DNA from 3 places in the Shewanella sp. 10N.7 genome. Region 1 is predicted to be linked to each of the others. Evidence: predicted binding sites of a transcription regulator. Region 1 holds the regulator's gene; each other region holds the start of a gene.

Region 1 (10,017 bases):
CAAGGTCGTTATTGCCTTTGAGCTGTTCAAGTAAACTACCAATAAGTGGTAAAGGTAGGTTATCAACACAGTAATAACCTAAATCTTCTAATACCCTTAGTGCTACTGATTTACCTGAGCCTGATCGTCCTGATACGATGACAAGTTTCATGCAGTTATAACCTGATAAAGTTCTGTAGCGTCATGACTCTTTCGAAGTCGCTTAAGGATTAATTTATCGCTCAGTTTTTCAGCCATACTCGACAGCGTACTTAAATGCTGTTGGCATTGATCAGAAGGAACTAACAGCGCAAATAATATATCCACGGGTTTCTTGTCGATAGCATCAAACTCAATGCCTTCTTCACACTTGATCAAAATTGCTATCGGTTCTTCGATATCAGTTAATCGACCATGAGGAATCGCAATGCCATTTCCTATACCTGTACTACCCATTTTTTCACGTGCTATTAAACTTTCAAAAATAGCCTGTGAAGATAGGGTTGGGTACTGGGCAGCCATTAAATCGCTGATAAGTTCCAGTACTTTTTTCTTACTGCCCGGCGTGGCGCAGGTAGTGCACGCCGGCTGCAGAATGGTGCGAAGTTCCATCGTTAGTGTTTAATTAACTTCTCTTTGTGTTTAATTACCTGACGATCTAATTTGTCGATCAGGGCGTCAATTGCAACATACATATCAGCGTTCTGTGATACCGCAAAAACTTCACCTCCTTTGAGGTGTAATTTTGCCTCTGCAATTTGTTGCAGCTTTTGAACATTGAGCACAACGTGAACATTATTGATCTGTTCGAAGTGTCGTTCAAGCTTTGAAAACTTAGTTTGTACATACTCACGTAAAGATTGAGTAATTTCCACATGGTGCCCAGTCAGGTTAATTTGCATAGATCATCCTCCAATAACAAAGGCTTATAGGCTTTTGCGTTGGTTTGAGGGAGGGATGAGCATTGCTTCACGATATTTGGCGATCGTACGCCGAGCAACATTGATCCCTTGTTCTGCCAATAGCGTCGCCATTTTACTATCGCTAAGTGGCTTTTGCTGGTTTTCTGCGGCAACAAGCTTTTTAATAAATGCGCGAATTGCAGTAGAAGAACACTCTCCGCCATCATCAGTACTCACATGGCTTGAAAAGAAATATTTTAGTTCAAAAAGTCCCCTAGGGGTGTGCATATACTTTTGTGTCGTGACACGCGAAATCGTCGACTCATGCATTTCAACGGCTTCAGCAATGTCATTAAGTACCATTGGCTTCATTGCTTCTTCGCCAAACTCAAAGAAGCCTTGCTGAAATTGCACAATACAATTAGCCACTTTTAATAGTGTCTCATTACGGCTTTCAATACTCTTGATAAACCATTTTGCTTCTTGCAAATGACCACGGATAAATTGGCTGTCTGATTGGTTTGCTGAGCCTTTTGCCATTGCTGCATATTGCTGATTCACACCAATTTTTGGCATGTTATCTGGATTTAACTCAACGACCCAACGGCCACTCTTTTTAAACACTGTCACATCTGGAATGACATATTCATCTTTAATAGGAGTGATCTGTAACCCTGGACGTGGGTTAAGCGTTTGAATAAATTGAATCGCTTCGCGTAAATCATCTTCTTTAAGCTTGGTTTTACGCATTAATAATCTAAAGTCGCGGCCTGCAATTAAGTCTAGGTGTTCTGCAATCAGTAGCTTAACGTTATCGATACAAGGTATTTCATTAGGGTATTGGCCCAGCTGAATCATCAGGCATTCGCTTAAATCTCTTGCTGCAACGCCTACTGGATCAAAATGCTGAACTCGTTTGAGTACAGCTTCAACTTCATCGAGTTCAATATCTTCTAGGCCTAAAGCTTGCAATATGTCTTCAGTTGTTTGGGTTAAGTAACCACGTTCATCAACGGCATCGATAATCGCTGTGGCAATTACCAGATCGTTTTCAGAAAAAGGGGTGAGATTTTTTTGCCACTCTAAATGCTCATATAAGCCTTCTGTGGTTTCACCCTGAAAAGGCATATCGTCATCACGAGCCACTGCGCCAGAACCTGAACTTGGGGATGCTGTGTAAACTTCATCCCATGTGGTATCCATTGGTAATTCGTCAGGCATGGATTCTTTGGTCAACGATTCAGTGGTGTCTACGGTTGAGGTGTCTTTTTCAACAGTCACTTGGCTGTTATCACTAAAATCAGTATCGGTTTGCTGGGCGTTTTCTTTTACTGGTTCTTTTGCTTTAGCAAACTCATCTTCGAGCTCAAGGAGTGGATTTGAGTCAAGTGCTTGTTGAATTTCTTGCTGTAGCTCCAATGAGGAAAGTTGCAATAAGCGAATGGCTTGTTGCAACTGTGGGGTCATAGTCAGGTGTTGACCCATTTTAAGTTGGAGTGAGGCTTTCATTTACCGCTTATCCCTAATTGAGTTTCATCGTCGCGACTAACAATTGTGTGGGTCTAGCACCTTTTTAAACTGCTTCTAGGCTTAAGCTGAAGCTTGGCTTAAGTTCAGTCTAGAACATTGCACTAAAAAGTGGGACTGATACTGGTCGCGACATGCCATATTGTGCACTAAAGAATGCTAACTATAGCTTGAATTGCTCACCTAAGTATACTGACCTGACTTGCTGATTGTCTAAGATTTCAGCAGGCGTGCCTTCTGCAATTAAATCACCGTGGCTAACAATATACGCGCGCTCACATACATCAAGCGTTTCACGAACATTATGGTCGGTAATGAGTACTCCAAGTCCACGATTTTTTAATTGTTGAATAATTTTCTTGATATCTATCACAGAGATAGGATCGACACCGGCAAAAGGCTCATCTAGCAGAATGAACTTAGGATTTGCCGCTAATGCGCGTGCGATTTCAACACGTCGACGTTCACCACCCGATAATGCCATACCTTGGCTATCGCGAATGTGAGTAATATTAAACTCTTCTAATAAGTGCTCTAACTCTTCGATGCGCTGCTCAGTCGTTAAACTCTTGCGGGTTTGCAACACCGCCATAATATTATCGTGTACGGTTAACTTGCGAAAAATACTGGCTTCTTGTGGTAAATAGCCAATACCTTTGCGTGCACGCAGGTGCATTGGATCTGCCGTGAGGTCGTCAGAATCAATTAATATGCGGCCTTTATCACTTTTAACTAAGCCAACGACCATATAAAAGGTGGTGGTTTTACCTGCACCATTTGGCCCTAATAGCCCAACAATTTGCCCAGTTTTAACGGTAAGACTGACATTTTTGACCACTTGGCGACTTTTGTAGCTTTTAGCCAAGTTTTCAGCTGTTAAGGTAATTTGGGTCATTATTGAGTTTGCTCTAGCGCTGGTGTTTCAGGTAATGCATCTGAAGCTGATTGTTCATCACTTGATGCAGGCTTAGCTATTGAAGGTGTTTCAGCTTCAGTTGCTGCTGCCGAATCCAAACCATTTTCAGTGTTTTCGATAGCGGCATCAGATTGATTTTCAATTAACTTCTCAGCTGTTTCTTCAGGTGCTTGCTCTGTGACTTCTTCTGTTGAAACAGGCTCAGATGAGGCGCTATCTGGTTGCTCTGAAGTGTCTTTCGATTCATTTAAATCAGGGTAGTTTTCAGGCTGGAAAATTGTGATGACTCGGTCTTTTCCGTCGCCAGTACTTTCAGCAATCAATTGCTGTTTTTCAATATTATAACTGATGAGGTTACCGGTAACTTGGCTACCTGCTTGATCAAGTTTAGCGTTACCTTTTAAGGTTAAAATACTGCTGGCTAGCTCATATCTGATTTCATTGGCACTGGCTGTACCAATACGACCATCATCTAACTCTTGCGAGAATGTAGCCGGATTACCAGTGGCAACCATGGTTTTTTGACCACCAGACTCTTCACTAAATGCGCGTAATTCATCTGCATTAATGTTAATCGTGCCTTGGGTGACGTTAACAGGGCCAAAGAAAATAACTTGGTTATTTTTAATGTCTGCTTTTTGGCTCACAGCAGCGACTTTTAGCTCTTGTTGTAGATCGCCTTCTTTAGCGTTAACGCCAGTCATTCCAATTAGGCTTATTCCAACTAGGCTCAACTTTACAAAATGTTGTAGTGAGACAGTAAGGTTATTACTTTGCTTCATACGTTCCTTCTACTTGACTTAAAAGCTCTAATTCTTCGGCATTTAAATCAGCGTAAAGGCCTAAGCCTTGTATATTAAAATCTTGACCTGTGACATATATTTGTCGATCAGACGTCATGATCATAGTGTTCAAATCGAGAGCCAACATAGTGGTTGTCAAAGATTGTACTGGTTCATTGATGTTTATTGCATCAATAATAACATTATTTTGTAGCACTACTTTGCCAGTTTCTTTATTAAGCTTGCCTAAATCAGCAGTTAATTGCCACTCAGCTTCACCATTTTCTGGATAGACAAGATAAACAGGTTCAGTGAACAAGGTTTCATTTGTTTGCTGAAAATGTTCCATGTGTTTTGCTGATACACGACTTTGGACTAAGCCTTGCTCGTTAAATTCAGTACTACGTAGGTCATTAGCTATAAACTCAGGACGAGCAGGATCAGGCAGCTTTGATGCTTCCATCTGGCTGCGCTTGACTTGGACTTGCCAATATAAAATCAGTGCAGCGCCAAAGAAGGCTAAAATGGCCAATGTGGTGCGGCTCATATACTCATTCCATGGGCCGATTCAAATTTGTCTTGGCTAACCAATAGCAGATCAGTTAATTCGCGTAGTGCCCCATTGCCGCCATTTATACTAGTAATCATTTGGCAGTGACGTTTTACAAAAGGGTGACCGTCTGCCACACAAACCGCAAGACCCACTTCTTTCATGACGGGTAAGTCGACCATGTCATCACCTATATAGGCGACTTCATCAGGTTTGACATTATAAATGCTCAGCAAGTCTTTAAACGGGGTAAGTTTATCATCCACGCCTTGATAGATATGGCTGACGCCAAGAGCTGTCATTCTGTTTTCTACAATGGCAGATTTACGGCCTGTGATCACAGCGACTTGAATACCGCTGGTTAAAATTGAGCGGACGCCATAACCATCTCGAGTATGAAATGCTTTGAGTTCTTCACCTGCATTACTTAAGTAGATGCGGCCATCGGAAAAAACGCCGTCAACATCACAGATAAGCAGTTTGATTTTTTTAGCGCGCTGCCAAATGTCATCACTGACAGGGCCATATAAGCCTTGATGAACTTGTGTTTCAGACATATTAAATGACTCCTGCTTTAACCATATCGAGCATGTTTAGTGCGCCAACAGGTTGTTGATCGTTATCAACCACGATTAAGCCGTTAATGCTTTTTTCATCCATAATTTGCAATGCTTGTGCAGCTAAAATATCGGCACTGATGGTAATACAGTTTGGTGTCATGACATCGGCAATGGCTGTGGTACGTAAATTCTTTTCTGCATCAATCACGCGGCGTAAATCCCCGTCAGTAAATATACCCACAAGTTGACCGCCATCATCAGTCACAGCAGTCATGCCTAAACCTTTATTTGAAATTTCATATAAGGACTCAGTGATGCAGACACTGCTGTTAACTATAGGTACATCAGCACCTTGATGCATAACATCTGACACTTTTAACAGTAATTTGCGGCCTAAAGAGCCGCCTGGGTGAGATAAAGCGAAATCATCACGGGTAAAACCCCTTGCTTGAAGCAAAGCGACAGCTAGTGCATCACCCATGACCAATGTTGCAGTTGTGCTTGAAGTGGGTGCGAGTCCTAACGGACAAGCCTCTTCTGGTACTTCAATACAAAGATGCAATTTCGATAAGCGCGCCATATTCGAGTTAGGTTTCCCTGTAACCGCGATAACCGGTACGCCCATTCTTTGAATTACTGGTAGCAAAGTGAGAATTTCGCTTGATTCACCAGAATTTGAAATTGCTAAGACGATATCATTTTTAGCCAAAGCCCCTAAATCGCCATGGCTTGCTTCACCTGGGTGAACAAAAAACGCTGGTGTGCCTGTACTGGCGAGAGTGGCTGAAATCTTGTTACCAATATGGCCCGATTTTCCCATACCCATGACAATGACTTTGCCTTTACATTGCAAAATAAGTTCACAAGCTTGGCCAAACTCATCGGAATCAACATATTGATAGAGGTTATCTAATGCCGTTTTCTCGATATCAATGACCTGGCGGCCCCATTGGCGCAATTGTTTCTGATCTATCATAGGTCTCTCGCTCTGTTCTAACACTAATTAAACATTAGCATTAGTGAGATAAAAGTCTTTATGCCCCGTTATTGAGATTGAAATAAGACAATCTGGTACGCAATAAAGACGACTAATAAAATGACGCCATGCCAGCGAGTTAGCTGCTTTTTGGCGCCACTGGATAAAACGAGTACTGCTAATGCGGTACTGGTACCCAGCACCATATAAAAATCTCGGCTACTTGCTTGCGCATCAATCTCACCTGGAGCGATGAGCCCAGGAATAGCCAATACTGCTAAAATATTAAATAAGTTCGATCCGACAATGTTACCAATGGCGAGATCGTCTTCTTTCTTCAACACCCCAGCAATACATGCAGCAAGCTCAGGTAAACTGGTACCCACTGCAATAATGGTCAATCCGATGACTAAGTCGGAAAGCCCAAATGTCTTGGCAATGCCTACAGCACCAGTCACCATCCAATCGGCAGAAAGCGGCAGTAGGATCATGCCCACAATGATCCAGATAATAGCATGTAATGTGGGTACATTTTTAGGGATCTCTGCATCAGATTCGTCAGATAACGGATCTATTTGCTTATTTCTCATGGCTTGCCAAATGAAATAGCCCATTAATCCAAAAAATGCGACTAATAAAACACCGCCTTCAAAACGAGTTAGCATGCCGTCATGGATGAGGTAACCGGCTAAAACAGTCGCTGCTAGCATTAGCGGTATTTCTCTTTTGAGTGTTTGAGAACTCACTGAAATAGCACCAAGTAGGGCGGTAATACCAAGAATTAAGGTGATGTTAGCAACGTTTGAGCCCAGCACATTACCTACGGCTGTATTGCTCATGCCTTCCATTGATGCTGTGGCTGCGACAAACATTTCGGGTGCTGAACTTCCCATTGCAACAATGGTTAAACCAATCAGCATTGGCGGCAGTCCAAGGTTACGAGCGAAAGCGGCTGCGCCATATACGAAGCGATCTGCGCTCCAAACTAATACGCCTAGGCCAGCGATTAGCATCAAGATATTAAAAAGCATGTTTGTCCAAAAAAAGTGTTGATAGCTATATTTGTGCAGAATTTTAACAAAAATATGAGCAGATGCGATAATTGTTGTGGATTGTAACTCATGGTGATTGATTTGTTGTAGGTTCTTACACAATTTCGTACAATTCAGATCTACATCTTGCGGGCCAGGAAGGCTATTATTTCCTCTATGTCAGATTCAAGTTCATTACAAAATACATCCCCTTTGGTTGAAATTCGTCATATGAAATTCAATCGTGGTTCACGTGTCATCTTTGATGATATTTGTTTGAACATTCCTAAGGGAAAAGTTACCGCAATTATGGGCCCCAGCGGCATCGGTAAAACGACGCTCCTTAAATTAATTGGTGGTCAATTAACCCCAGACAGCGGTGAAGTATTATTCAGTGGTGAAAATATTCACCAACTCAAACGTCAGCAATTATTTGAGCTGCGTAAACGCATGAGCATGCTATTTCAAAGTGGTGCCTTATTCACCGACATGAATGTATTTGATAATGTGGCTTTTGCATTACGTGAGCATTCTGGTTTACCTGAAAGCATTATTCGTAAAGTGGTGATGATGAAGTTGCAAGCGGTGGGATTACGAGGCGCAGCTCAGATGAACCCTAATGAGTTATCGGGCGGTATGCAAAGGCGAGCAGCGTTAGCGAGAGCGATTGCCTTAGAGCCTGAAATGATCCTTTATGATGAGCCATTTGCTGGGCAAGATCCTATTTCAATGGGGATGCTGGTGAAATTAATCGGTGAGCTATCCAGTACCTTAAAACTCACTTCTGTCGTTGTTTCCCACGATGTTGACGCTGTTCTGAGCATTGCTGATTACGTGTACGTGATTGCTGAAAAGAAAGTGATTGCCTCAGGGACTCCCGACGAGCTTAGAGCATCAAATAACCCTCAAATTGAACAGTTTATTAATGGCCGACCAGACGGGCCTGTGCCTTTTCATTTTCCCGCTGAAGATTACCAACAGGAGATGCTAAATGGGCGTAGTTAGTCGTGTGGCGGACTTAGGCCGAGTTGCATTGGATGTTTTAGCAGGGCTAGGCCGTGCAGGCTTAATGCTTTGGGGCGCGATTATCAATGTGCCTAATATCAGTAAAGGTTTGCCATTAGTGGTTAAGCAAATTTATGTGCTTGGTGTGCGCTCAATGGTGATAATCATCGTATCAGGCTTATTTATTGGTATGGTTTTGGCGCTTCAAGGTTATACCGTTTTAGCTGATTTTGGCACTGTTGAAAGTTTAGGCCCGATGGTTGCGCTGAGTTTACTGCGTGAACTTGGCCCTGTCGTGACGGCATTATTATTTGCGGGACGTGCAGGTTCAGCATTAACCGCAGAAATAGGCTTAATGAAATCCACTGAGCAATTATCTAGCTTAGAGATGATGGCTATCGATCCATTAAGGCAAGTGATTGCGCCGCGTTTTTGGGCAGGGGTGATAAGTGTACCTTTATTAACAATGATGTTCTGCCTCGTTGGTATTTTAGGTGGTCATCTTGTTGGGGTTGAATGGAAAGGCATCGATAGCGGGTCTTTTTGGTCAATACTGCAAGCATCTATCGAATGGCGCCAAGATATTGTGAATTGTTTGATTAAAAGTGCTCTATTTGGCGTGGTAGTAACTTGGATTGCTTTGTACCGCGGGTATGAGGTCACGCCAAACCCAGAAGGGATAAGTAAGGCAACCACTTCGACAGTGGTGCAAGCAAGTTTAGCGGTACTCGCACTCGACTTTTTGCTTACAGCAATCATGTTTGGTCAGTAACAAATTTCGCATTCATTAATTAAGTGGTTGAAGCATATGTTGACAAGGAAAGTAGAATTATTCGTTGGGCTCTTTTTACTAACAGGGTTGTTGGCATTTTGTGTATTAGTGTTTAACGTTGCCAATGTGGAACTAAAGTCGAGTAAAGAGACCTATACTTTAAGAGCTGAGTTTAACAATATCGGCGGTTTAAAGGTGCGTTCACCTGTGAAGGTTGGCGGTGTTGTCGTTGGCCGAGTCTCGAAAATTACACTGGATAATAAGAAGCTGGTGCCCGTAGTTACCTTAACCATGGATAAAGAGTTTAATCAGTTCCCTGAAACGAGTAGCTTATCAATTTTAACGTCAGGGTTATTAGGTGAGCAATTTTTAGGGCTGACCCCAGGCTTTATGGACGATGACATAGAAATGTTAGCAGATGGGGATAGAGTGCATGACACTCGCTCTGCATTGATTTTAGAGGATTTAATTGGGCAGTTATTATATAGCGTTTCTTCAAAGGATAATTAGGAGAGAAGTATGAGCCAAGTCTTTAAACGTATTTTGCAAACTATGGTGTTGTTAGTTGGCAGTACTGTGAGTCTCACAATGTCTGCGAGTGAAGTGACAAGTGAAGTAATAGATACTCATGACCCTTTTAAGTTAGTCCAGCAAGTATCGAATAAAACCTTTGATCGCTTTAATACTGATAAAGCGTTAATTGATGCAGATTTAAGTCATTTAAAGGTGATTGTGCGTGAAGAATTAATGCCATATGTCGATTACAAATATGCTGCTTATAAAGTCATGGGGCAGTATTTACGCGACACGACACCAGAACAACGTGAGCGTTTTGTCGAAGCGTTTGAAGGTTACTTGGTGGCGACTTACGCTCAAGCCTTTACCGAGTATACAGGTCAAAAAGTACAGTTTTCCCCTGCGAGTGATTTTGCCGATGAGAAATTCGTCGATGTAAATGTGCAAATTATTGAAGATGGCCGCCCACCGATTAAAGTGATGTTTAAAGCAAGACGCCTT
Region 2 (10,017 bases), on a different contig from region 1:
TCCTATTAAGCTTTAATTAAGGTTCGCGATGATGAAGCAGCTTTCAATCAAATTAATTAGCGCCGCCGTAGCCGCAGCGCTTGCGCCACAAGTAATGGCAGAGTCACAGGTTGTATCACAAGAAGAGATTAAACAATCTATCTCAAACTTCCATGAAGTGATTGTTATTTCGGGTTCACGTATCGAGCAAACGCTTGATCAAGTTGCGGGCTCTGTCGTTGTGATTGATGAAGAAGCCATTGCACGTAACATGAGCACTGATTTTTCAACGTTATTCAGAAATGAAGCGGCAGTCGATGTTAAAGGCGGTGCAGGTAAACCAAGCTCGGTGACAATCCGTGGTATTGGTGGTAACCGTGTGATGATGGTGAAAGATGGTGTTCGCGTTAACAACCAATATGCTTCACCATTAGGCCCAGGTGCTGAAGGTACAGGCCGTGGTTTAACTGAAGTTGAAGGCTTAAAACAAGTTGAAGTGTTAAAGGCTGCTGCATCGACCATGTATGGTTCAGACGCGCTTGGCGGTGTAATAGTGATGACATCTAAAGATGCTGATGACTATTTACGTGGTGAAGATTATTACTTCTCAGCGAATGCTGGTTATACCGGCATGAATGATGAGTACAGCGCTGGCTTTACCAGTGCTTTTAGTGCAGGTAACTTTGACAACTTAGTCTCATACCAACGCCGTGAAGGTGAAGAGCAGCAAAACTACTCAGAAACACTCCCTGATAGTGACTTAGTCACAGATAGCTTTCTCATTAAAAGTAAATATCACTTTAATGATGACACTAACCTGCAGTTAACTGTTGATTACATGAACCAGCAGTTAGACCGTTGGGAAAACAGTTTAGATAACGCAAGTTCGATTGATTATGATCGTCAAACCCAGTCACTAAACACGTCATTGCGTCTTCGTTCGACTAAAGACCGTGTTATCCATGACAATGTCGACTTTGTGCTGTACTACGGTAAGACTGACCAAAGTGAAAAGCGTGATTATTACGACGGCGCGCAGGGCGGTGCTCGTGATATTACCGAACACAGAGACTACCAATTTGACGAATACCGTGTTGGTTTCGCCAGCACATTTAGTAAGTCTTTATCGTTAACGGGTCACGATCACAACATCATTTACGGTGTTGATGTTGAGCAGTCAGAAATGAGTCGTCCACGTGATTATCAAGTTTTTGAAGATGGTAATTGGTCACCTTCAGATACTGACACTTTCTCATTCGCTGATACTAAAAGCCTTCGAGTTGGCGCGTTCATTCAAGATGACATCACTTTTTATGATGGCAAGTTAAATGCGATTTTAGGCCTGCGTTATGACTACTTTAAAAACACGCCAGATCAAAACCAAGCTGAAGAAGCGGGTCGTGACCCAGCTGATTTTGAAGAAATGAGCGATGGGTTTTGGTCGCCAAAGCTAGGCCTTGTGTACCACATGACGCCAAACGTTAATGTGTATGCTCAGTACGCGTATGGCTACAAAATGCCAACACCTGATCAAAAATGGGGTGAGCTTGAAGTGAAAGATGGCAAAATGCCATTCCCAGTAATGATCCAAGCCAACTATGATTTAGAGTCTGAATCAAGCCATACCATTGAGCTTGGTTTACGTGGTCATCATGGTGATACTCAATATGAATTCACCACTTTCTACACTCAAGCCAATGACTACATTGATTGGGAATTTGTTGGCTGTGGCGGTCCTTTAGGTTGTGTAATGCCTCGCTCACTTGAATACCAATATATTAACTATGATGAAGTAACCTTATATGGCGCTGAAGCATCATTTAGTCAGTGGTTTACTGATGAGATTGAACTTTGGGGTAATATTGCTTATACCCACGGCGAAGATCAAAACGGTGACTATTTAAATTCAGTCAGTCCGCTTAAAGGCAACGTTGGGGTTAATTATTATACTCATCTTGCCAATACAGAAATGGACTTTGGCTTAACAGTGCGTTTTGCTGACAGTATGGACCGCACAACAGAGTTAGATATTTTCCCACCGATTCCTGGTATGCCAGATATGGGCTTTAACGAAGTATTTAATACTGCTGGTTATGCCGTGGTTGATATCACCGCTAATTTTGTATTGAGTGATAATTGGACACTGCGTTCAGGTGTATTCAACGTACTAGACAAAGAATATATTGATTATGCCGATGTGGCAGGTCAATCTAAGTTCTTGATGTCTAACTTAGGTGTGACTGAAGAAACCTACAGCCAGCCAGGTCGTTATTTCAGTGTGAAAGTGAACTACACCTTCTAAAACGCAGAATTATTGCGGTTTATTGATTGAAAAAAGCCTTAAACTCTTACTGAGTTTAAGGCTTTTTGCTTAATTAGATTAGGCTTTTTGAATCAAATGCTTGTTATTGTTTTATTCCAATTCTTGTTAATGTTAATCAAGGTAACTGCTCAAATCACTACCAACAGGAATAACGACTTCTTGTTGTTTGCCGTGAAATAAGTATGCCTCTTTATCACCCACAAGCGTTAAGGTATCACCACGGCGCCAAAGGGCTGTGCCTTCCTGAATGCCAATCACAGGGGTAATCGGGTCAACTAGAGTGAACTCGAGTAAACGCTGCGCGCGCGTTTCACCATTATGACCAGGTGCTTGGTAATTAGTGTAATGAGGGTTTAATTGGAAAGGCAATAACTTGAGCCCAGTAAAAGATGCTGGTTCAACAATCGGCATATCATTAGTAGTGCGAATACTTAAGCCGGTAATGTTAGATCCTGCGCTCCAACCAATAAAAGGTTTACCATTTGAGACTTGCTCATTGATTAAATGGATAAGGTCGTAGCGGTATAGCTCGTTTAATAATTGGAAAGTATTACCACCACCAACTAAAATACCATCAGCATCTTTTATGGCTTGTTTAGGATCGCTGTATTGATGAATGCTGCTCACATTAATATTAAGTGGAGCTAAGCCTTCTGTGACCATACTAAGGTATTGATCGTAATTAACACTCACGCCGGCATAGGGAATAAAGACCCATTTTTTAGCATGAGTTGTCAAAGGTTTGATGTACTCAATAGCATGGGCTAAATAATCGGTATTGCCTTCACGAGAGCTGCTTAACATCAATGCATTCATAGCCATGTAAAAATCCTTAACTGGTTAATTATTAACTTTTTATTCTTGTATATATCGATATTAACAAAGATTAATCGCTTTCCATAACTTAACTAATGACTTAGGTGTAATTTTAAGATTAGATTAATGCTAGCTACCTAGACTCTGCGGCAAACAAGCGACACATTCAGGTTAGGTAAGGTTTGCTGTGATATTTTTCTATATCGTCGTTAATTAATTTTCAATTTTTAACTTCCTGCCCTTGAAAAACGATTTTTAGGACATATTATGTCATTAAGTGTTCATCAATTGTTTGAATAAGAAATTCGAAAGAGTGTAAACAGTACCGCGATTAACGCGAACTGATTGGTTCAAGCTATTTAAGTGTAAAGTGGCATTTGTGCCAGATAGGAGTTGTAATGTTACGTATTATGTTATTGATTGGAACTAACTTAGCAATCTTGCTAGTGGCTTCAATTGTTATGTCTCTACTTGGTGTCAGTACTTCAAGTATGAGCGGTTTATTAATTTTTGCTGCGATGTTCGGTTTTGGCGGCGCATTCATCAGTTTAGCTATTTCAAAATGGATGGCTAAAAAGACCATGGGTTGTGAAGTCATTACTTCGCCACGTGATAACACTGAGCGCTGGTTGGTTGAGACTGTTGCTCGTCAAGCAGAGCAAGCTGGCATCAAAATGCCTGAAGTGGCGATTTACCAGTCACAGGAAATGAATGCTTTTGCTACTGGCCCGAGTAAAGACAATGCATTAGTCGCGGTAAGTTCAGGCTTACTTTACGGTATGTCTCAAGATGAGATCGAAGGTGTACTTGCTCATGAAGTTAGCCACGTAGCTAACGGTGACATGGTGACACTGACGCTAATTCAAGGTGTTGTGAACACGTTTGTTATTTTTGCTGCCCGTGTGGTTGCTGGCATTGTGAATAATGTTGTTGCTAATAACAGTGAAGATGGTGAAGGCCTAGGCATGTTTGCTTATATGGCCGTTGTATTCGTCATGGACATGTTATTTGGTATTTTAGCATCAATGATCGTGGCTTACTTCTCACGTATTCGTGAATTTAAGGCAGATGAAGGCGCTGCAAAACTAGCTGGTAAGCATAAAATGATTGCTGCATTAGAGCGTTTAAAAACAGGCCCAGAAGCAGGCGCTATGCCAGCACAAATGTCAGCCTTAGGTATTAATGGTAAACGTTCAATGGCTGAGTTCCTAATGAGCCATCCGCCATTAGATAAGCGTATTAGCGCGCTTAAAAACAGTTAATATCTTAATATATCAAAAAAAGGAGCCTGAAGGCTCCTTTTTTATTGCTTTCAATTTGCGCTTGAACGAGTAGAATAATGACCACTTTAATCTTGCGGATACATAAAGTAACGCATATTAAAGGGTTGAGCTGGTTGTTAGGTTTAAGTGGTTGCGCTTGCTGTTGCTAAATCAACCAGTGTTAGCTAAGTTTATAATGAGCAAATAAATGTCGTGCTGATAACCGATATCGAAAAAGTGACTTGATGATTACTTTCTCGATTATCACAAATGGAGGGTACTATAGTGAGCAATAAAATTCTTGTCGCATTGTTTGCAGCAGCTCTTGCTGTATTAACATTGTCATCGAATGCTTTTGCTGCTGATGAAAATCTAGCAGATTTCCACGCCGAAATGGGTGGATGTGAAAGCTGTCATGCTGACGGCGAACCATCAGCTGATGGTGAGTATGAGTTTGAACAATGCCAAAGCTGTCACGGAACACTTGCTGAAATGGATGATAATCACGCACCACATGATGGAATGTTAATGTGTGCCGATTGTCACGCACCTCATGACATGAATGTTGGTGATGTGCCAACATGTGACAGTTGTCATGATGATGGACGTTCTGCTCAGTAAATGAGATGAATCGACTGCTATTTTACATCGGAAACACATATTGCTTATATAAGAGCGCTTGTACAGAACGATGCGAGATAGTGTAAAAAACGCCACAGATGTTGGCGTTTTTTTATGCCTATTAATCTTAAGCTGGTTATTGTGATGAGGTTTTTTGCTCTAGATATGACTAATGCTATGAATTTAACTACCCCTAAAGAGGTATTTAAATTCATTTATTTTCAATAGCTTGCGCAGGTTTGGTGCAAAATAATGCACTTGAGTTGCACACTTCTCGGTACTTCCTAGATTTCCTTTTGTTAAACCACTGTTAAATCATAACCTTAGTAATTGGCACAACTTTTGCGATGTTATTGACATAAAATTTTGTCAGTAAAGGGAAGTTGCATGTCTAATATCCAATCGAGTTGTGCTTATTGTGGAGTAGGCTGTGGCGTTACTGTTTCTTTAAATACAGGCTCGTATAAAACGGGTTTACCTGCTGCTGAGGCGCAAAAATCTGTTGATGAACTATTTGGCGATCAAGCTCACCCTGCCAATAAAGGTCAGCTTTGTGCTAAAGGCGAACGCCTTCTTGAAAGCTTGGTTCAACCTAATACCTTACGTTACCCAAAACTTAAATCGGGTAAACCGACTTCCTGGGATTCAGCGTTAAGCACAATTGCTGAAACATTTACGCAAACCATTGCTGAGCATGGACCTGATTCGGTTGCATTTTATCTGTCAGGACAACTACTCACTGAAGATTATTATGTTGCCAATAAACTCGCTAAAGGATTTATTGGAACTGCAAACGTGGATACTAACTCCCGTTTATGTATGTCTTCTGCAGTGAGTGGCCACATGCGTGCATTTGGCGAAGATGTTGTGCCAGGGTGTTATGAAGATTTTGAATTAGCCGATGTGATTGTGTTAGTTGGCGCTAATAGTGCGTGGACTCATCCTGTATTATTTCAACGCATGATAAAAGCCCGCGAACAGCGGGGCACTAAAATTGTGGTTATCGATCCCGCGAAAACAGCCACCTCTAGTCAAGCTGATTTACATCTCCAAATTACGCCAGGTGTAGACTACAAATTGTTCAATGGTTTATTGCAATTTATCGCGGATAACGATGCGACAGATTCAAATTATGTCGAAGCCCACACACAAGGGTTTGATGAGCTTCTTGCGCACTTGTCAAAAGACAAACTCAGTTATGACATTGACAGTCTCGCTACAGAGTTAGGCCTTACAAGTAGCGAGCTTATTTATTTTTACCAACTCTTTATTGGTAGCGATAAAGTGATGACAGCGAGCTGTCAGGGAGTTAACCAAACACTTTCAGGAACAGATACCACCAATGCGATGATTAACTGTCATTTGGCATTAGGTCATATTGGCCAGCCTGGTAGTGGTTTCTTTTCGCTCACAGGTCAACCTAATGCAATGGGCGGACGTGAGGTTGGCGGGTTAGCCACACAACTTGCTTGTCATATGGGCTTTTCAGATCCAGAACGTGAATTACTCGCAGACTTTTGGCAGGTAAATAATACCAAAAGTGTGATTGCAACAGAAAAGGGCTTAACCGCTGTTGAACTTTTTGATGCGATGACAGAGGGTAAAATTAAAGCGGTATGGGTTATGGGAACAAACCCATTAGTATCTTTACCTAATACTGCAAAAATCAAACAAGCTTTTGATACTTGTCCTTTTGTGGTGGTGTCTGACATTACGCAAGATGCAGCAACGGCTAAGGAAGCTGATATTTTACTTCCTGCGTTAGGTTGGTCAGAAAAATGTGGCACAGTCACCAATAGTGAACGAATGATTACTCGTCAGCGCGGCTTTATTCCAGCTAAAGGAGAAGCCAAAGCAGATTGGTGGGCATTGGCTGAAGTCGGTAAATTAATGGGTTTTGAAAGCGCATTTGAATTTAGCAATAGTGCTGCTGTATTTAAAGAATTTGCGCAATTATCAAAAACAGTCAAAGCTCGCTTTCCTGAAAAACAATTTGATTTAACAGGCATGAGCGAATTAACCGATGCACAGTATGATGCATTATTGCCAACCCAATGGCCTATATCAACGCCATCACAGCTTGGGCAATCCAATCAAAGGGTCTTTCAAACTGGGACATTTTCAACCGCCAGCAATAAAGCACAATTTATCGCTACCAATGACAATCAATCTACAGAAATAGTCAGTAAACATCAGGTTAAGCTGAATAGTGGTCGTAGCCGTGACCAATGGCATACCATGACTCGTACGGGGCATATAGCCAGTTTACGTGCTAGCATTCCTGAGCCATTTATTGCAATACATCCAGTTAAACTTCAAGAGCTTAACTTATCTGAAGGTGACTTAATCAACTTTAATGACAGCAATAAACATGCTTCAGCAAGGGTGATAACTGATGATAACCAAGCACCTGAAATTGCCTTTATGCCAATGCATTGGTCTTCACAGTTTTCAATTGGCCTAGGCGTGAATCAAGCATTATCCAGTGCTTACGATCCTGTTTCAAAGCAACCCGCATTTAAATGTCAAACCGTCTCTATATCAAAAGTTGAAACAGCTTTACAGGGGGTTATTTTGGGTGAGCATGACCCAGCGTTTAAAGGTGCATGTTGGAATGTTCAGCATACGCTTTCAACTGGGGAGTGTTACCACATTGCGTTTGCTGATGCTGAACAAGGTTTTGCATTCCAATCAACTGCTTATTCACTAAAGTGGACGGTTAGCTTAATTAGCCAGCAACTTATTCATGTTCAATGCAACATCAATAAAGGCCTGCTGGTATCACTTAAATTATTAAGTAAAACCCAAGTTGAGGTGGCATTAGAACCCTTGCATTTGTTAATTGGCAAAGAAGTGGATACAGGATTAATGCAGCAGTTACATCAGTTAATTAGAGCAGGTAACAGCCCATTAATTTGCGCTTGTACAGGTGTAACTGAAGCAAAGATTCAAGATGCAATGCTGCAAAAGCTCGACAATATGGTGTTCAGTAAACGCAGCTCAGAAGTTAATGCAGCGATTAACCAAGATGATTTTGATACGGCGCTTAATGAGACTCAATCTGCACTTGGCTGCGGTAAGCAGTGCGGAAGTTGCCACAGTGAAGTTGTGCAATGTGCCAGTGATATTTGGTTGATTGGCCTTGAAGATATGGGTTTAGAAACTGCAGCGCTGAGCAATCAAGATACTGACGGCAAACAAAAGCAACGTAAATCAACACAAGAGGAGGTGGCGTGATGAGCCATTCATTTAATCAGTTAGTGAACTTTAACCAGGCTATCACTTCTGTTAACGAATCGAGTGCTAACACCTTAGGCGCTGGCGAAGTCGAAATTGTAGGCGCAGGCTGTGGTCAGTTAGATCTCATGACCATTAAAGCCGCGCGTATTGTATCGCAAGCTGAAGCTTTGGTTTATGACAGCTTAGTCAGTAGCGATATCCTTTCTTTAGTGTCACCAGATTGTCAACGTCACTTTGTTGGAAAGCGTTGTGGCCAACCTAGCTACAAGCAGGATGATATTAATGCCTTACTTGCAAAACTTGCGTTGCAAGGATTAAAAGTTGTGCGTTTAAAAGGTGGCGACCCACACATTTTTGGCCGCGGCGCTGAAGAGTCGTTATATCTTGCTAAAAAAAGCATTGTCAGTCGATTCACTCCAGGGGTGACAGCGGCTTTAGGTTGCGCATCAACAACTGGCATACCATTAACCTATCGAGGTACTGCACGCTCGGTTACTTTGGTGACAGGAACTCGCTTTATCAGTGAAGGCAATCATCAAGCCCCCACACAATGGAAAGCATTACTTGCTGCGGAATCGACCCTCGTATTTTATATGGGAAAAGAGCAAGCTACTGCAATTTCACAAGGCTTAATGGCCGTCGATGCACCAGCTGAATTACCTGTTGCGTTTGTTACCAATGGTGGCAGACCCAATCAGTTAGTCACGTTTGCAACCGTGAGTAATATGGCTGACAAAGCCAGTTTAATTAAAGACAGTGGCCCGACGTTAATTATTATTGGTGAAGTGGTTGCAGTAGGGCAAGAGCTGACTGAGTTACTTAATAATATTGATCGCAGTGCAGATGCATTTGGCCGTTATGACATGGCAGAGGTTGTTAATGGTTGAACAACACACACAGGCAATGCTCGAATCTGAAGATTTTGACCATCGTAAATTAGTTAAAACATTGGGTAAAGGCATCAAAGGTAGTCGCAGCTTAAATTTTGCTGAAGCTTCTCATCTGATAACCGCATTTGCTAAAGGCGATGTTTCAAACAGTCAAATGGCTTCAGCGATGATGTTAATGCGGGTTCGTGGTGAATCAATCGAAGAATTAGCAGGTGTCGCTGCCGGACTTAAAAAGTTAGTTCCCGCAGAATGGCAATCGATTAAGGCCGATATTGACTGGCCCGTTTATGCAGGTAAGAGAGAGCAATTACCTTGGTTATTGTTAGCGGCTAAAACCTTAGCCAAAAATGGTCAAACCATTATTTTACACGGTGATAGTCAATCATTGCCTCACCGACGACATGTTGAAGGATTTATTTCTGCATTAGATATCCCGCGTTGTTTTACCGCCGAACAAGCTAAAGTTAATCTTGCTAGTTCAGGGATCATATACGTTAACTCCGCAGATATTGTTCCGGTATTAAATGATTGTCGCCGTTTGCATCAAGAATTAGGTTTACGCAGCTTGATCCAGATGTCAGTGCGCTGCATCAATCCAACTAATTCGCCGTTCAGTTTACGCAGTTATTTTCATCCAGGTTTAGATAAACAGCACCAACAAGTAGCATCATTATTGGCTGAATATCACTTGCCTAGCGCAGTAGGTAAACCACCGAGCATTGCGATTTTTAAAGGCTTGCAGGGTGAGACCGAAATAAATCCTCGAGTAGCGACTCAAGTGAGCATGCTTCGTTTTAGTGCTAAAGGTTCAACATTCTTACCTCAAAGCACTCAGTTTGAATTACCCACTCAACTCGAAGCTTTTGTTGGTGCAAAAGTCGGTCAG
Region 3 (10,017 bases), on a different contig from region 1:
TCGTTCGCTTTTGCTTTTTTAAGCATAGAAAAACCGAAGTCAATAAACACTTGATGCATAAAATCAGTGTCAGGGCTGGCAAATTCTGTAAATTCAATGCCTAAAAGACCAAGTGGGTTTGTTTCGCTCGCCATTGTGTTTTCCTTAATTTTATTTGCTTTGAGCGTCACTCTTTGGTGACGTTTAAATTGAGTACAGGTGAATCAAATTTTGTTGTTATGATTCAATCCATGAACGGTTGTAATCATCACTCATGCAGCTTTTTACATGAGCGGTTAATTTAAGTGGTGCAAAGGTATCTACCATTACCGCATATTCGTAGGTTTCTGTTTTGCCGATTGATGCTTCGGTTTTTCCTGGTTGCGGCCCATGAGGCACACCTTTTTGATGCAGGGTCATATAACCGGCTTCAATCCCTGTACGGCTCATGAAATCGCCATCAACGTAATATAGGACTTCGTCACTATCGATATTGTTGTGGTAATAAGGCGCTGGAATAGATTGAGGGTGGAAGTCATAAAGACGTGGCACAAAGTTGCATACTACAAAGTTGTTAGCTGTGAATACGATATGGTCAGAAGGCGGTAAATGAATTTTGCCGACCTTAGGAGCATACTCGGTGATGTTAAATGCCCACGGGTAAACACAACCGTCCCAGCCAACAAGATCAAATGGGTGCCACTCTAGTGTTGTCACTTGATATTTATCACCAAACTTACTCACTAGCGGAAACTCACCTTGTTCAACAACGGCTTCAGCTAATACAGGTGTTCTAAAGTCGCGCTCGCAATAAGGGGCAGACTCAAGCATTTGTCCGTATTCATTTCTAAAATGCTTAGGCACTTCAACCATTGAGAATGACTCAATGACAAACAAGCGAACGTTGGCGTAATCATCAAACTTAAGCTGATAAGTGGTGCCGCGTGGGATAATTAAATAGTCCCATTGCTTAACTTCAAGTTCGCCATACTCACTGAGCAATTTACCCGAACCATTGTGAATAAAGACAATTTCGTCTGCATAAGCATTACGATAAAACTCAGCGGTATCTTCAGAGACTTTTGCGGTGTACATAGCGACATCGCTATTAAAGAATATTTTATTACGGGCACTAAAAAAGTTGCCTTCACAATCAGCTTGGCGTGAGTCCAGCTTGTAGTTTTGGATTAATGAATCCTGCCAAGTTTCACCATGGTCAACTGAGTAAGGTGCAACAGCCAGTGCTTTAGTTGGCATGTTGTGATGATATTTGTTGGAGTAAATATTAGAAAAACCGTGAGTTGAAAATAATTCCTCACGATATAACTCGCCCGATTCTTTTTCGAAAGCGATATGACGTTTAGCAGGTATCTGACCTTGCTGAACATATACAGGCATACTGACTCCTTAAGCTAATTTACTCTTTAAATGGTATTTAATTTGATACTGGCGCTGTTTTTGTTGGTGTTTTCTAGCGCAATAAAATTAAACACTTTGTGATCTAGTTATCAATTTAGTTGCTAGAATGGACAAAAAAAAGAATAATAAACCACGTAACTTAATCGAATTTTTAGATGGTATTGATTTGTTTACAATAGTGTCACAGCAATTGGACAGAGCTTGCGAGAGGGTAATAAATGAAAATTGATGTAGAAGCCTTTAATGTTCTGCAAGTGCTTGTTGAAGAAGGAAGTTTTTCTAAAGCGTCAGAGCGATTACACAAAGCACAGTCAGCGGTAAGCTATCAAGTTAAAAAGCTTGAGCAGCATTTAGGGGTGCAATTATTTAATCGAGATCAATACCGTGCTGAGTTAACCCCTGAAGGCAAAGTCATTTTGGCTGAAGGACAGCGATTACTGCAGCATTTATCGAATATTGAACATTTGGCCAGCCGATTTAGTGAAGGCTGGGAGCCAAAGCTTGAGTTGGTTATTGATGGCGCTTTACCGATGGAGCCCATCATGACGGCGCTTAAGCGTATGTCTGAGAATAATGTTCCTACTAAAGTGCAGCTGAATATGGAGTTCTTAGGCGGGGTACAGCATCGATTTGAGCGTGATAAAGCTGATTTAATGTTGGTCAAAGATTATGTTGCTGCGCCATATTTCTCTGCAAAACAATTACCCACAGTGACCAGTATTTTAGTGTGTTCAGCGCAGCATCCTTTAGCCACCATGTCATCGGTGAGTTTATCTGAATTGCAGCAACATGTTGAACTGACCATCGAAGATTCTGCACCGACAAAACAGCGTGATGAGTTACAATTTGGTGGTGATAAAGTGTTTTATTTATCAGGGTTTATCATGAAGAAGAATGCGTTACTGAAAGGATTAGGCTTCGGTTGGATGCCTGAATATTTGATTGCTGAAGAGCTCGACAGCACTCAGTTAGCGATTGTTGACTTTGTTGGTGGCCATCGTTTTCGTTTCACCCCGCAGTTAGTGTCGACATTTGAGCGACCATTAGGCAGAGCAGGGCAGTTATTCACAGATTTAATTTTAGAAGAATTCGCTTTGTTTGATGAAAGCTAGAAAAATAGGAACGAGATATGGCTTATTGGTTAATGAAATCTGAACCTGATGAGTTCAGTATTGATGATTTACAGCAATGCAAAAATAAAACAGAAACTTGGGATGGGATCAGAAACTATCAAGCTCGTAATTTTTTACGGGATAAAGTAAAGCTCGGCGATACAGTCTTTTTTTATCATTCAAGCTGTAAAGTGCCAGGCATAGTGGGTTTAGCAACAGTATCATCAGAGCCTTATATTGACCAAAGTGCTTTTGATCAAACTTCAGCCTACTTTGATGCTAAATCTTCCATTGATAATCCACGCTGGGTAGCAGTAGATTTAACCTTTAAATCAAAATTTAAACGCATCATTACGCTGGCTGAATTAAAAGCAGATCCTAATCTGGCTAAAATGGTATTAGTCAGCAAGGGAGCAAGACTTAGTGTACAACCTGTCACTCAGCAAGAGTTTGATTACATATTGTCCCTTGAGTAAAGGTCTTAATATTGCGATTCCTATTATTAATATCAGTTATAAAAGTGGATACCAAAAAGGAACTCAATTGAGTTCCTTTTTGGTAAGTGTCTAGGGCCTGTTGATCCTTTTTACTGCGTTATCGACTTTTTATGTAGAATAAGCTTTTTATGAAGAACTACACCACAAAGTCTCTGCCTTGTACAAATGACCAACAATTCGCTGCAAAAACAACCTCGAAAGATCAACAGGCCCTATCTATACGCTTGATGCTATCCGCATTGTGTTGTTTCAGTTAGTCACTCTTTTTAGCTAGATTAGTAACTCTCTTTAGCTACAATTGTTTGGCCGATAGGCGTGAGGCTTAATAGTGCTAATTTGACATGTTGTATCGCAAACGGAATACCGATAATAGTCACAAAACAAGCCAGTGCATGGGTAAGGTGACCAATAGCTAACCAAATACCACAGAATAAGAACCAAATAACATTACCGACCATACCTAATGGGCCCGTACCAAAGTCTTCAATTCCTGATAAATGTTTGCGATTGACATTTTCTTGTCCAAAAGGCCAAAAAGCCATTTCGCCAATCACAAAGCAAGCACGTCCAAAAGGAATACCAACAATACTGATAAAACATAATAGCCCTGCTAACCACCACGCAAGTCCCATTACAAACCCGCCCATGATGAACCACGCAATATTAAATATTAATCTCAACACTGACATTGATAATCCCTTAGTTTCGAATGAATAAAATTATTAAGTCTTTTTTCTAAGTCTTATTTTTACTTAGCTAGAAATGTGCCAATAATTTTTCATTGCTTATATTTTAAAGTAGGAGTCATCTTAGTTTCTGTTTTATATTGGTTTTATTCATTTACGCAGCTTGACCTTATCAAACAAATATATCCAACAAGGTTCATGGAATGTTATTGAATACGTTCTAGGATAAGTTCGAGATAGCGGTTCTCACTAATTTTTAGGTAAAATAGTCATTAAGGTTTTTAATCATTGAATAAGTGAATCATTATGTTTGCGCCCACGCCCGTCGAGACCATGACATTTGCGCAGCGAGAAATATTTGTTAAACGTGACGACCTGATCCATCCAGACTTTAGTGGCAACAAAGCCCGCAAGTTTCAGTATTTTCTTGAAAAAGAATGTCCTGAAATCACTAAGCTGGTGGGTTATGGTTCTGCGCAAGCCAACTCTTTGCATTCGCTTGCTGTGTTGGCAAAAATGCGCGGCTGGCAGTTGGATTATTATGTTGACCATATCGCCAATTACTTACAGCAAAACCCACAAGGTAATTATTTGGCGGCACTTGATAATGGTGCCAATATCATCGAAAAGCCTGAGCATGTCACTGAAAGCCTTGATAGCTATGTGACAGAGCTTGCCAATTCAGCGTTAGATAATGAATTGTATATTCCAGAGGGCGGTCGCTGTGAGTATGCCGCTATTGGCCTTGAACAACTAGGTCAACAAATTCTCGACTGGATGCATGAAAAACACTATTCAACCCTAAACCTATTTTTACCATCAGGCACTGGCACCACAGCATTATTCTTACAACGCTTCTTTAAGATAAAGCGACTTGAGCATGAAGCTTTACCAGAAGTGAATGTACTGACTTGCAGCTGCGTTGGTGGTGATGATTACCTAAGGTTGCAGTTCAATCAGTTAAGCGAAAATGCGCTTCATCACCCACGTATTATCTCTAATGGCAATAAATATCACTTTGGAAAGTTAAAACGTGAGTGTTATGAGATGTGGCAGCGCGTGTGTGCAAGTGGCATTGAATTTGAGCTGCTATACGATCCAGTGGGTTTTATTATGCTTGAACATTTTTTAACGCAATCAAGTACCGTGGATAATATAGATAACACTGCGCCGCTAATGTATTTGCATCAAGGTGGCGTGTTAGGTAATCCAAGCATGTTAGCCAGGTACCATCGCAAGTATCAGGCAAAGTAACACTCAAATAAGGCTGACGAGGAAGTAAGTCTGTTTAGGTTTTGTATTTATCGTTATTTATATTTTACTGGGATATAGCGCGTAAAATGGAAATTGACAAACTAGGTAAGTGATACTGAGAACAGGTTAGTGATTTTGTAAGTAGTGAAGTGATTTAAGAGCAGGTTCTTTTCATATTGCTCAGTTCTAATAAACGTCCGGTAATGTGTGAGAGGAAATACCGAGAAGCGATGTTTATTGAGTAACTGAGCAAATGAATAACGCAAGCGTTATAGAAAGTGTTACTTGTTAGCCGTAATCAACCATTTCATAAATTTTAACGCTTCAGTGCGCTTTGAAAAAGTTGTTTTAGTTTTACCTTGGCTGTCAGTAAAAGCTATTGAGTTTTTGTTTGATGATATTGAGTTTACAGGGAAGTTAACTGTAATTTCGTGACCATTAATGTTGTATGACATGTGCCACACTCCTTGTTTAAAATTTCACCTAATGGTGAGTAAGTAATAACAATAAATATCCTTAAGCAGTTGTGTTGCGTAAGTTTCTTTGTGTATTGGTTTAGTTTTGTCTGCTTAAGTTAATTGTGTTCATTACACTTACAAGTAGGCTTAAATTGATTAATTTTTTTAATCGCCAACATACTTGCTTTGAATAGTTGAACATAGCCATATGACAAACTAATGACAATTATCGACAATGTTGAACTTTGCAAAATGACTTGTAGTGTGGGTTTACTGGTGCAGTTATATGACTAACAGAAGGGTAAACAAATAAATACAAGTTAACTTAATAACATAACGGATAATATGCGTATATTTTTTATATAGCAATACATTTTTTTCAAAATAGAACAGTTTCAGACTAAAAGGTGAACTAATCAGTGTTTTTTCGAGGATAAATTCACCGAAAAATGTAAAACAACAGCAATAGTTACCAAACACTATATTTGTCGATAACTATCGCTGTGCTTTTTACTGTAAATGATTTGGTGTAAATAACTCACAGTGCTTAATTCATTTAAGAAAATTACTGGTTCTATCTCGCTTTAGTAAATCAACTCACCGATAGGGTTGAGCAACTTGCTAATGCCTTTGGTGAAATACAAAGGTGCATCTACAACGGTATAACATAAACAACCATCTACTGTTTTAGGGCTGTGTTCATGTTCACCATTAAGTAAAATGAAATCGCCTGCAGTGTAAGTGTTGTATTCATCACTAAACTCGCCAGCTAACAACAAGGTTAACTCTTCACCTTTATGGCTGTGTTGTGGTATCTCGCCATTTTCAGCTATGTGTAGCAAACTAGCACGAGCTTGATTTTCACCAGTGTCTAAGCGTAAACGACTGACTTTGCCAATACCTTGCCAGTGATTAACCAATTGCTGCCTGAATGCGCGGGGTAAGGTGTAATCCTGCCCTTTAACATTGGTACTGATATTTGCCGAAGCGCTTATGTTTTCTGAAGCACTTATAGTCGCTGCTGGAGCGTTATCAAGTACGCTATCGTCTGACATCATATCAGCTAGCAATGCTTCAAGATCTGCATCTAATGCCGCGTTCATTTGAGTGTTATCAGTTGATACCTGTGACATCACAAAATTTTCATCAGACGCCGCTAATGTTAGTGCAGTGACTTTTTCAGTACATTCAGCACAAAGTTCACAGTGGGCTGAAACAGCAATTGAAAGAGATAAAGGAAGCTCGCCTTTTGCATGGAGTGATAACAAGTCCTGATTGGGGTGATACTTAATCATAATGTTTCTCCATGAAGCCTTTTAACTTTTCTAAACCGAGTCTTAATCTTGATTTTACCGTACCAATGGGCACTTTAAGTTTGTCTGCAAGCTCTTGTTGAGTCAGCTCTTGCATATAGATCCCTTGTACCACTTGTTTTTGAAGTGGTGGCAAGTCATCAACGTGTTTGAGTAATGTCGCTGAAAGTTTAAAGTCGTTATCTGTTTCATCGCTTTCATCTGATTCGAATAAAGGCCAAATGTCATCACCATAAGCATCTTCACGGTTATTTTGCACTTTACGCAGCATATCAAAGCACTGATTTCTCATTACAGTAAACACCCAGGTACTTACGGCTGCTTTGTCTGCATTGTATAGATGTGCTTTGGTCCACACACGAGTCATGGTTTCTTGAACCAAGTCCATTGCTAGACCTTGTTGACTTAACCTCTGCATACCGAATGCACGGATCTTAGGAGAAAAGTGTGCAAACAATTTTGCAAACGCAGCTTTGCTGCGATCATTAGCGACTTGCATCATAAGTTCTGCAAGGTACTGCGCTTCGTTGTCACTAGAATCGTTTGTGGTCATGGCACTATTATTTTTAGATAACATACCTTTATCATAACGATTTTGTGGCGTTTGTGATTGAAAATTTTCCATTTATTTTCACTCGCGTCTACAAATGAAGTCTTATAAATAAACTTCGAAAAATACAGATGTTCACTTTTCTTTTGAGTTGATTAAAACGGTGAACATGCGACTTGAATATTGATACGCAAACCAGAATAGAAAAGATCATAAATTTATTAAACTTTGTTGAATTTGTTTTGATATGAGCTTAATCGGGTTTTGGAGGGTGAAAAAAGGGGAGTGAGGTAATGAGTCAATGTCGTATTCATGGCATGATGAATAAACCAAGCATCATTACTTAATGATGCTTGTAATCAACTCTTGGGTCATTTCATGGTTATGGCTATTGATGCATTGATACTTTTCTTCAGCCGTAATCGGCATAATCTCTAACCAACGCTGACAAACCCAAGAAATGTTTTCAAAGTCGTCTTTGTTATAATGAGACAAGTGAGTCGGGTATTGCTCAAGAATTTGCAGCAGTGACTCACTCAGGAATTGCTGATTAGGGATTAAATCACTGCTTGGCCAATCAGGGAGTAAAGTAACATCACCGCGCTTAAGGCCATCAGTTTCAACGTCAAACTGATTGACTTTAAAACGTTGTCGACCTTCAATGCTGATCCCTAGCAAGCCATCATCTAATGTTTCAAAGTCAATGATGTGTACCCAAGTGCCAATGGGCATCAATTCGTTGCTACTGTTGAGCATACATAAGCCAAATCCTTCACCAGACTTTAAAGATTCGGTGACCAAACGCTTGTAGCGAGGCTCAAAAATTCTTAGTTGCGTAAAGCCTTGTGGCAGTAGACAAATTGACAGTGGAAACAAGGGTAAAATCATAACTGCACCTAATATGATGATTGACTCAATGTGAGAAACAAGGTTTATTGTTAAATCAGGTATGTATACGACCTTGTCCCACGTGATGATCACTATTTATTGCTCGTTTTGCTTAACCCAAATTAATTCTTGTTCTTTAATACCTAAAGTATTCATTTTTTCAACAAAGCGTTGCTTTACTTCGGCAGAAATACTGGTGCTACGGGCTAAAATCCAGGCATATTCATTATTGGGCCCAATAACGAGTGAGGCTTGGTAATTTCCTTGCTCATCAGTCGTAATATCATGCACTTGATAAGCGCCATAGAAAGGGCCAAAAAAGGACACTTTTAAACGGGCGATATCATTCGATTCCATAAAGTAAGCTTTACCTTCAGCTTCTTTCCAGCGAGATTTTTGTTCAGAAACCCCTTTATTGATGACCACAACTTTGTCGCCTTCTAAAGAGTAGGTTGCGGTAACTTGGCTTAAGCCTCTTTCAAACGAATGGTCTAACCTGGCAATTTCATGCCAAGTACCAAGATAATTATCTAGATTAAAGTCATCAATAACAGCCACTTTGGTGTCAAGCATAGTGCAGGCGCTGGTAGATAAAAGTAATAAAGTAGAAGCGATTATTTTTACTGTTTTTTTGCGCATCTTATTTCCTTTATAGGGATGTTTTTCTGATGATTCAAAGCCTTGACTGCGGCTTGTTGATTTATAGCTAATGATACGGCGTTTCGTGCCGATAAGATCTTAATAAAATTATGATTGTTGTAAATTTACACTAAATAGAAATAATTTTGGAACGAGACTGTTTTATTACGATGAACTTTACAGTTTTTTTATCTAAATCAATTATAATTTAACCAAATCGATGTTGAGTTAACTGAGACACCATAATGAAGAAAGTTCTTGATACTGTAGATCAACGCACCCAATTAGTGGGCGAAAACCGGTTGGAATTACTACTGTTCAAAATAAATGCAACTCAATTATTTGCGATTAATGTTTTTAAAGTAAAAGAAGTGGTTAAGTTACCCGCGTTAAGTGCGATTCCCGGTAGCAAATCCAATATAAGTGGTGTGGCCAATATTCGCGGACTGTCGATTCCAGTGATCAATCTTAGAGGGGCGATTGGGTTTAGCCCAATGCCTGTGTCTGATGATTGTAATTTAATTATCACAGAATATAACCGCAGCGTGCAGGGTTTTTTAGTCGGTAAAGTCGAGCACATTGTTAATATGACTTGGAGCGACATTATGCCGCCACCAAAGTCAGCAGGCCCTAATAATTACTTAACAGCAATTACCAAGTTGCAGGATAATGATGTCGAACGTTTAGTCTCTATTATTGATGTGGAAAAGGTACTTGCCGAAATTATTGACTATGACATTACCCTTTCAGAAGGTGTGTTAGATGAACAACTTGCATCCCAAATGCCAGGCAAGAAAATACTGATTGTGGATGACTCTTCAACCGCAAGAAAGCAGGTTAGAGATACCCTAAGTCAGCTGGGCATTGAGATTATTGAAGCCTCGGATGGATTACAAGCGCTACAATTACTACAGCGCTGGGCAGATGAAGGTAAAGACGTATCAACTGAGTTATTAATGATGATAACGGATGCTGAAATGCCAGAGATGGATGGCTATAAACTCACCTCTGAGATACGCGCCGATAAGCGGATGTCATCCTTATTTATCACGCTAAACACATCACTTAGCGGCAGCTTTAACCATGCTATGGTCGAAAAGGTCGGTTGTGATGAGTTTATCTCTAAGTTTCAACCTGATTTATTAGTGGGTGTGGTGCAGAAACGATTAAAGACTGTATTGGAGTCGTAGACTAATTAAGTGACACGAATCTATACTCGCTG

What was found. The regulator sigma-54, encoded in region 1, starts transcription at its own class of promoters, with help from an activator protein. The targets are predictions, from matches to a motif close to GTTGGCACGNNNNTNGNNT.
Region 2: LMH66_RS02170 (nitrate reductase) is a predicted target of sigma-54. The motif match lies at 5,331-5,349, and genes of this name have one in related genera.
Region 3: LMH66_RS06860 (YccF domain-containing protein) is a predicted target of sigma-54. The motif match lies at 3,761-3,779, and genes of this name have one in related genera.

Annotation. Positions count from the first base shown of each region.
Region 1 is NZ_JAJGZS010000025.1:25,996-36,012, forward strand. It holds gene rapZ (RNase adapter RapZ) at 1-151, opposite strand, end outside; gene ptsN (PTS IIA-like nitrogen regulatory protein PtsN) at 148-591, opposite strand; gene hpf (ribosome hibernation promoting factor) at 594-881, opposite strand; gene LMH66_RS15495 (RNA polymerase factor sigma-54) at 906-2,390, opposite strand; gene lptB (LPS export ABC transporter ATP-binding protein) at 2,572-3,303, opposite strand; partial or broken gene lptA (lipopolysaccharide transport periplasmic protein LptA) at 3,576-4,028, opposite strand; gene lptC (LPS export ABC transporter periplasmic protein LptC) at 4,093-4,653, opposite strand; gene kdsC (3-deoxy-manno-octulosonate-8-phosphatase KdsC) at 4,650-5,213, opposite strand; gene LMH66_RS15520 (KpsF/GutQ family sugar-phosphate isomerase) at 5,215-6,192, opposite strand; gene LMH66_RS15525 (calcium/sodium antiporter) at 6,261-7,223, opposite strand; gene mlaF (phospholipid ABC transporter ATP-binding protein MlaF) at 7,401-8,228, shown strand; gene mlaE (lipid asymmetry maintenance ABC transporter permease subunit MlaE) at 8,215-9,000, shown strand; gene mlaD (outer membrane lipid asymmetry maintenance protein MlaD) at 9,037-9,510, shown strand; gene LMH66_RS15545 (MlaC/ttg2D family ABC transporter substrate-binding protein) at 9,520-10,017, shown strand, end outside.
Region 2 is NZ_JAJGZS010000002.1:34,917-44,933, reverse strand. It holds gene LMH66_RS02190 (TonB-dependent hemoglobin/transferrin/lactoferrin family receptor) at 32-2,281, shown strand; gene pepE (dipeptidase PepE) at 2,414-3,124, opposite strand; gene htpX (protease HtpX) at 3,517-4,380, shown strand; gene cctA (tetraheme c-type cytochrome CctA) at 4,666-5,001, shown strand; gene LMH66_RS02170 (nitrate reductase) at 5,389-8,238, shown strand; gene cobA (uroporphyrinogen-III C-methyltransferase) at 8,238-9,128, shown strand; gene LMH66_RS02160 (glycosyl transferase) at 9,121-10,017, shown strand, end outside.
Region 3 is NZ_JAJGZS010000008.1:46,002-56,018, reverse strand. It holds gene hppD (4-hydroxyphenylpyruvate dioxygenase) at 1-134, opposite strand, end outside; gene LMH66_RS06875 (homogentisate 1,2-dioxygenase) at 217-1,377, opposite strand; gene LMH66_RS06870 (LysR family transcriptional regulator) at 1,617-2,510, shown strand; gene LMH66_RS06865 (EVE domain-containing protein) at 2,528-2,986, shown strand; gene LMH66_RS06860 (YccF domain-containing protein) at 3,283-3,696, opposite strand; gene LMH66_RS06855 (1-aminocyclopropane-1-carboxylate deaminase/D-cysteine desulfhydrase) at 4,000-4,947, shown strand; gene LMH66_RS06850 (hypothetical protein) at 5,229-5,402, opposite strand; gene LMH66_RS06845 (ChrR family anti-sigma-E factor) at 5,990-6,700, opposite strand; gene LMH66_RS06840 (sigma-70 family RNA polymerase sigma factor) at 6,693-7,343, opposite strand; gene LMH66_RS06835 (LON peptidase substrate-binding domain-containing protein) at 7,608-8,156, opposite strand; gene LMH66_RS06830 (lipocalin family protein) at 8,253-8,795, opposite strand; gene LMH66_RS06825 (chemotaxis protein CheV) at 9,041-9,985, shown strand.